2 regions of the Photobacterium sp. GB-50 genome follow, and region 1 is predicted to be linked to the other one. Evidence: predicted binding sites of a transcription regulator. Region 1 holds the regulator's gene; the other holds the start of a gene.

Region 1 (4,219 bases):
TAGAAGTTGTTCAATAGTGTTTATGCCTGCTTTTTTAAGCATTCTTTCATTTGATAATCGTAGATTAGGTAAATCTTTAATTCGGTCAGGTACGCAACTCTCCTTTTCTTGCTTGTCTTTTTCTGCTGCATCCAGTGAATACCTACCTTGAGCTACAATCTTTGTGGGTTCATCCCACCATTGGTCGGGTATTGCATAGTGCTTGGTTACAACAGGGAAGCCACGTTTTTTATAAACATAGGGTTCCAAGCCAGCTTGTTTGAATTCCTTTTCAGTTTCAGCATTTGCACGTAAGTGAAGTTTATCGTTCACAACTAATGCAAACATTGTATCACCAGAAAAAATGCCAAAACCGCCAAACATCGACCGTGATTTTATTGAACCAAAATGGTCAAATAATTTTAATGAATCTTTTAATATTGGTTTATCCATGCTTCTACTCGGTGAAAAAATATGAGTGTCACCTAAACATTAAGAGCGAGGAAATAGATTAATTAATCTACACATTGATACTGTCAATATATTGTTAAGTTTGTGTCATAATATTGTCGGTTCAATAATAATCCTTCGGTAACCCCGCTACCTTGAATTATTAACATAATTTTTAGGCCGGTGGTTTTGCGTCTTAATCTTTCAATTAATTTGCCAGTTCGTGACTATATAAAGTTATATTAAATAATACTTTTAATATTAAATCTAAGCTCTCAAAAATGTGATATTGGTTCAGGTATTTGTTCTTAGCTTATTTTAATAAGCTTTATAATTATAAATACTCATGATTGTTTTTTATAAGTAAAAAAAAAGCCAACAAGGTTAACTTATCGGCTTTTCCTTAACATAGAAAGATAAATTTTATTAGTTGAGATCTTTAACCGATTTTCTCTCAACAAGTTTAGGCGTCATTTCAAAGGTTTGACGCTCATGATTCTTGTCTTTCACACGCTCTAGCAAGATTTCGATGGCCTTTTTACCTAAACGACGTTTAGGCTGGTGGATAGTTGTTAGCGGTGGCGCAAAGTAGGGCGCAAGGTCAATGTTATCGTAGCCAATGATTGAGATATCACCAGGAACACGCAGACCTGCCTGTTCAAAGGTACTGATCAGAGCCATAGCCATAATGTCGTTAAAGCAGAAGATAGCAGTAGGGCGATCTTCCATTGCGATAAACTTATGAGCAGCTTCAACGGCTGACTCACACTCAAAGTCACCGTCAAGTAGCCAATTAGCATTAACAGTGAGATCTGCTTCTTTCATCGCTTTACGGAAGCCCTTTAGGCGCTCTTGACAAGTAGACTTATCAACTTGTCCAGATAAACAGCCAATTTTCTTATGACCATTTTCAATAAGGTGCTTAGTCGCAATATAACCGCCGTTTTCAGCGTTATCTAGAATATTATCAGTATGTGGGCTTTCTGGGCCCCAGTCCATGATAACCATAGGAAGATCATTTTTACGCTCAAGTAAATCGAGCAGCATTTGATCCAGATCGCTGCACATAACCAATAGGCCATCAACACGCTTTTCAGAAAGCATACGCAAGTAATCACGTTGTTTTTCTAAGTTACCTTCGGTGTTACATAAGATCAGTGTGTAGCCTGCACCATAACAATATTCTTCAACACCATGCACAACTTCGGCAAAAAATGGGTTAGTCGATTTAGTGACTAACATGCCGATAGTACGTGTTGTATTACATTTTAAGCTTCGCGCTACTGCACTTGGGGCGTAGTTAAGTTCATCTACTGCAGCCAAAACTTTTTGTTGCGTTGCTTCTGCAACAAAGCGTGTTTTATTAATCACGTGCGACACTGTAGTAGTTGATACACCTGCCATACGTGCAACGTCTTTAATGGTTGCCATATTTATTCTTCTTATCATGGTCAGATTAGGATCTGACAAAGGTTTTTGATACCAAATTGATTAATTACGTAGTCTATGGCTTACGAGTTCACTCGCAGAGATGAAGATCCTTTAGTTATTAGCTACTTAATTATTCAATTTGATACCGAATTATAGGGTGTTGCAATTATCATGGATCATAAACAACTAAAGCCGCAGTAAAATGCGGCATTAGAAGATAGAAACTATTTTTACACTAATTACACATGTAATCGCTTGCGATCACATTTTACTGTGTGTTTTGCGTTGTGCAATCTTTCTATTCAACTTGATTGAATTAATTGATCATTAACCGTAAAAACTCGATGTTTGTCATGCTAATAGCTTCAATTTATTGTGTATATCTAGTCATTAATAGATAAAACGTTAAAAAACAGAATGATTGGCTGATAAAAGATAAGGAAAATCACCACTTGGATGAGTATGAACACTGACAGGCCAACCATATAAGGTATCTATTACTTCAGGAGTAAGAACTTGTGTTGGCGTGCCGTCGGCTTTTATTTCTCCTTCATTAAGGAAAATCATCCGATCAGTGTATTGGGCTGCAAGGTTTAAATCGTGCAATACCACAATTACAGCGGCGCCTTGTATAGCCATATTTTGGGCAATTTGTAAGGTGTGGTGCTGGTGGGCGAGATCGAGTGCTGAGGTGGGTTCATCTAACATCAAGATACATTTATCACCGGCTTTACTGAGTTGTGTTAAAACCCGGGCAAGGTGTACACGCTGTTTTTCACCCCCCGATAAGGTGGGGTAGAGACGTTTAGCTAAATTGTTAATATCAACGTATTGCATGCTTGATGCTGTTGCATCTTTCAGTTCAGGCGAAGTGAGCTGCAATGGAATTGCGCCTAGCTCGACAACTTCTTTCGCGGTAAAGGCAAACGATAATGCGCTATGTTGTGGAAGGACACCTAAGTGACATGCCAATTCTTCCCGAGCCCAATTATTAAGCGGTTGATCAAAGAAAGAAACCGTGCCTGATTTTGGCGTAATCTCACCACATAATACTTTTAACAGGGTACTTTTACCTGCACCGTTTGGCCCAAGTAATGCGGTGACTTCTCCTGCGTGAATATCAATATCAAGATGATTTAGCAGGACTTTATCACCGAATTGTAATGATAAGTCGCGAGCCTGAATAACACAGACTTTGTCGCTACTTGCTGTAAAATCGACCTTTGCTGAATGATTTAACGTCATGACATCTGACTCTTTTGATTAACTAATAAATAGATAAAGAAAGGCGCGCCTAACATGGCGGTGATGATCCCAACCGGCAGTTCTTGAGGCGAGAATGCGCTTCGAGCAATCATATCGGCAACCAAGAGGATTAATCCGCCAAGTAAAGCCGAAATTGGCAATAAGGTTTTATGATTTGGACCTGTTAGCATTCTCCCCACATGAGGAATAACCAAGCCAATAAAGCCAATCGGGCCACAAACGGCAACAGTCATACCCACTCCCGCAGCACATGTAATAATTAAATTACGTTTTAGTTTTTGGGTGTTAACCCCCATATGTCGAGCTTCAGCTTCGCCTAATAACAACGCGTTTAAATTACTGGTATGACGATAAAAATAGGTAAAGAGTAACCCGAATGTGCAATAGGCGAGAATAATGCCTGTCCATGTTGCACCAGCCAGTGAACCCATTGACCACAATGATAAATCACGTAAGGCTTGATCGTCGGCAACATAATTGAGTAACCCAAGCCCTGCGCCTGAAATTGCGGTTATCGCGACACCAGCGAGTAGCATGATCATCACCGATGTGCCGTTTTTATCTGTGCCTAAGCGATAAACTAAAACGGTGCTGATTGCGCCGCCAATAAAGGCAAAAATAGGCACAATAGCGAAGTTTAAAAGCTGAGGGAATGATGCGGTGAGAGGGGCAAATAAGACAATGGCCAATGCAGCACCTAAGCCTGCACCGCCCGTGATTCCGATGATCCCAGGATCTGCAAGCGGGTTGCGAAACAGTCCCTGTAGTACAGCGCCACATACAGCTAAAATTGCACCGATAGCAAAACAGAGAAGCGTACGTGGTAAACGAATTTGATGGATCACTAGGCTGACATGTTTAGCAAGTTCATGATCACCGGGTAATAGTGCTAACAAACTTTGTTTATAACTGATCGCCATAGGACCTATAACAATAGAAGAAAGCCCTGTAAAAATAAGTAAGGCGATACTTATTATATAAATATGATGGGCTGAGAAGCGTTTTGCATACATGTAACAACAACCTTACGCACGAATAAATAGGGAAGATAGAGGCGTAATTTAAGGATAAATAGCCTGATTAAGCTTTAAAG
Region 2 (4,219 bases), on a different contig from region 1:
GTACCCGATACAATACGCATAAAGGCAATACGGTCACGGTGTTTAGGATCCATGTTTGCTTGGATCTTAAATACGAAGCCAGAAAACTTCTCTTCTGTTGCTTCAACTTCACGCTCATTCGCTTGGCGAGAAAGTGGTGCAGGTGCCCATGCCGTTAAGCCATCAAGCATGTGATCAACACCAAAGTTACCCAGTGCGGTACCGAAAAATACTGGTGTTAGTTCACCGGCTAAAAATAGCTCTTCATCAAATTCATTTGATGCGCCCATTACAAGCTCTAGCTCTTCACGAAGTTGTTCCGCAAGCTCTGTACCAACAGCTTCATCAAGATCAGAATTTTCCAATCCTTTAATGATGCGTTGCTCTTGAATTGTGTGGCCTTGACCTGTGCTGTATAAGATCGTTTCATCACGGTGGATATGGTAAACACCTTTGAATTCTTTACCACAACCGATAGGCCATGAAATAGGGGCACAAGCCATACCTAATTCATTTTCTACTTCATCAAGAAGCTCCATTGGATCACGAATATCACGGTCCAATTTGTTCATGAAAGTAACAATCGGTGTATCACGTAGACGCGTCACTTCCATTAACTTACGAGTACGATCCTCGACACCTTTTGCCGCATCGATAACCATTAAACATGAGTCAACAGCGGTTAGGGTACGGTAAGTATCTTCAGAGAAATCTTCGTGTCCTGGAGTATCAAGAAGGTTTACTAGGCACTCGTTATATGGGAACTGCATTACAGATGTAGTTACCGAGATACCACGTTCTTTTTCCATCTCCATCCAGTCTGATTTGGCGTGTTGGTTTGAACCACGGCCTTTTACTGTACCGGCTTTTTGGATAGCGTTTCCGAATAACAGTACTTTTTCAGTAATGGTGGTCTTACCCGCATCGGGGTGAGAGATGATAGCGAAAGTACGACGTTTTGATACTTCGCCCTGAAACTGAGTTTGCGACATTAGCGTGTTCTTTTTTAATAAAAGTACTCCGTTGCTGCCGTATTACATCAAGCAAAGCAACAGAACAGAATGAATGGAGTGAGTTACTGCTTATTGTCGCTGATTTTAGCGCGAGACTCAATCTAGGTGTATAAGAATCATTAAGGGTAGTTAGAAATAATATTAAGATTATATTGAATCATCACTATTTACGTATTAGTTACTACAGGAATATTTATGATAGATACCCACTGCCATTTTGATTTCCCCCCCTTTAATGATGACCCAAAGCGAGCATTGGCATTGGCGCAAGAGGGAGGGGTTAACCAGATAGTGATCCCAACGGTAGGGCAATCGAATTGGGCTAAAGTACAGCTGTTATGTCAGCGCTATCCCGCACTTTATTACGGTTTAGGTATTCATCCTTTCTTTAGTGCTGAGCATACGAGTGATGTTTGTCAGCGTTTACATTTTGAGTTGAAGGAAGCACTTCAACAACCATATTCAAAATGTGTTGCCGTAGGTGAATGTGGACTAGATTTTGCCATTGAAACCCTTGATAGAGAATTACAACAAACATGGTTACAAGCACAATTACAGTTAGCGAATATCTATCGACTGCCAATTATTTTGCATTGCCGCAAAGCCTTTCCTGAATTAGTGCGAGCCATAAGAGCAGATACGCCATCTCAAGGTGGGGTCTATCATGGGTTTAGTGGCAGTTATCAGCAAGCAGTTCAATTAATAGATCTAGGCTTAAAAATTGGTGTTGGCGGTACTATCACCTATGAGCGTGCGAAAAAAACGCGAGAGACTATCGCGAAATTACCTCTCTCTGAGATTGTGTTAGAAACCGATGCGCCAGATATGCCCGTCTGTGGTTTCCAAGGTCAGCCGAACAGACCGGAAAGAATCGCTTATGTAATGAATACGGTTGCGTCTCTTAAAGGGATAAGTATCGAGTCTGTCACTGAAGCGACAACCTTAACGGCACATGAACTTTTCAAAATCCCATCGTGATCTTGGTGCAAAAGGTAAACGATTGCGTAAAACGTTTGCGTTTCATGGGTGAACTTTTTGTGATGGTGTTCACGTATCGATTAACTCTTTCATGATTGTGGCATCAAAATTGTGAACTTAGCATTACTTTGTCCGCGCATCGATGGGTATAATGCGCCCGACTCTTAATAGAGCCGAATTGTCGAGACGCCAAACTTAACTTAATAGGATATACATAAACCATGAGCATGTTTATGAGCCTGGTTGGGATGGTTGTACTGCTACTTATTGCGGTACTACTATCAGACAACCGTAAAGCAATTAATCTACGTACTGTTGGAGGCGCGTTCGCTATCCAATTTTTATTAGGTGCATTCGTTCTTTATGTACCAGTTGGTCGTGATGTGCTATATGGCATGTCTCAGGCAGTTGCTAATGTTATTGCTTATGGTAATGACGGTATCAATTTCCTATTTGGCGGTCTAACATCGGACAAAATGTTTGAAGTGTTCGGTGGTGGCGGCTTCGTATTCGCACTACGCGTTCTTCCTGTTATTGTTTTCTTTTCCGCGTTGATCAGTGTTCTTTACTACCTAGGTGTGATGCAAATTGTTATCAACATCCTTGGTGGTGGTCTACGTAAAGTATTGGGTACTTCTCACGCTGAATCTATGTCAGCGACAGCAAACATTTTTGTTGGTCAAACAGAAGCGCCACTAGTTGTTCGTCCATTCATTCCTAAAATGACTCAGTCTGAGCTATTTGCAGTAATGTGTGGTGGTTTGGCGTCAGTTGCTGGTGGTGTACTTGCAGGTTACGCATCAATGGGTGTTCCTCTAGAGTACCTAATTGCAGCATCATTCATGGCAGCCCCTGGTGGTTTATTGTTTGCTAAAATCATCAAGCCAGAAACAGAGCAGCCTGTAGAGCAGATTGCTGGTGTCGACGAAGAAGGCGTTGAAAAACCAGCTAACGTTATTGACGCAGCAGCGGCCGGTGCATCATCAGGTATGCAGCTTGCGCTAAACGTAGGTGCGATGCTACTAGCATTCATCGGTCTAATCGCACTAATCAACGGTATGCTAGGTGGCATTGGTGGTTGGTTTGGTATGCCTCAGCTGACACTAGAACTTATCCTAGGTTACATTTTCGCACCACTTGCGTACCTAATTGGTGTGCCATGGGGTGAAGCACAAGTGGCGGGTTCATTCATTGGTCAGAAGATTGTTGTTAACGAATTCGTGGCTTACTTAAACTTTGCACCGTACTTAAAAGACGTGGCAGATGGCGGTATGGTTGTAGCACAAACAGGTGTTGCAATGACTGAGAAGACGAAAGCTATCATCTCATTCGCACTATGTGGTTTCGCAAACCTATCATCGGTTGCAATCCTACTTGGTGGTCTAGGTGGCCTTGCTCCAAGTCGCCGTGCAGAGATTGCTCGCTTTGGTATGAAGGCAGTAGCAGCAGGTACATTATCTAACCTAATGTCTGCAACGATTGCTGGTCTGTTTATCTCTTTAGCAATGTAATTGCAGAGATAACTGAATAAAGAAGAACGCCTCAATGAAAATTGGGGCGTTTTTTTATGCCTGATACTTTTGGTTATCAACAGGAAAAGTAAACATTATGGCTATTGTTCTAAATTAACTTCATAAAATCGATTGCGTTCCCTTTTCTTATATTCCACTCTGCTATTCTTATGCTAAAGATTATAAGTGTGTTGAGACAGGTAGTATCAGACTCAGCAGTAAATAGTGACGTCAGAAGTGCTCATTAACTGTTTCTGATTCTCTATTTTAGTAAACACATTATCCACTGGTGGAAACATAAGTTTGATAGGCTTAAGACGGCGGTCTTGCTATTATTGAGCCTAACAAATACAGCGATTTGTAAGAGCGGGCGAGTTGTTCGGCTCTTGCGCGGGAATAGGGATAAGTCATTTGGTAAGTATTCACTTACTAAAACTTCAAGGAATCAAGTCCGCTCATTTGTTGCAGTAGTTCTTACTGCATTCGGTAGCCTAATGAATAATCATTAGCGCTTTACCTTCGTTTATACTGATATTTAGAGCCTTATAGCTAAGCGCTTTAAATGTAATATTACGACTGGAGATAGTCATGAGCGATTTAAAAACTGCTGCACTACGTGCACTTAAATTAATGGATTTAACAACACTGAATGACGACGACACTGACGCAAAAGTGATCGAGCTTTGTAAGAATGCAAAAACAGTGGTTGGTAATACTGCAGCAGTGTGTATTTACCCT

What was found. Region 1 encodes PurR, which represses purine synthesis genes. Its sites were predicted from a motif close to TNANGNAAACGTTTNCNTNA; they were not measured.
Region 2: the regulator PurR is predicted to act here: its motif matches at 1,994-2,013, upstream of C9J41_RS21105 (NupC/NupG family nucleoside CNT transporter).

What each region holds. Positions count from the first base shown of each region.
Region 1 covers NZ_PYNX01000017.1:12,171-16,389, forward strand. Annotated here, with positions in the region: gene C9J41_RS16935 (TfoX/Sxy family DNA transformation protein) at 1-432, opposite strand, end outside; cyclic di-GMP riboswitch class I at 567-657, opposite strand; gene purR (HTH-type transcriptional repressor PurR) at 856-1,860, opposite strand; gene C9J41_RS16945 (heme ABC transporter ATP-binding protein) at 2,266-3,105, opposite strand; gene C9J41_RS16950 (iron ABC transporter permease) at 3,102-4,139, opposite strand; gene C9J41_RS16955 (hemin ABC transporter substrate-binding protein) at 4,188-4,219, opposite strand, start outside.
Region 2 covers NZ_PYNX01000033.1:20,341-24,559, reverse strand. Annotated here, with positions in the region: gene prfC (peptide chain release factor 3) at 1-971, opposite strand, end outside; gene C9J41_RS21110 (TatD family hydrolase) at 1,188-1,970, shown strand; gene C9J41_RS21105 (NupC/NupG family nucleoside CNT transporter) at 2,192-3,481, shown strand; gene deoC (deoxyribose-phosphate aldolase) at 4,070-4,219, shown strand, end outside.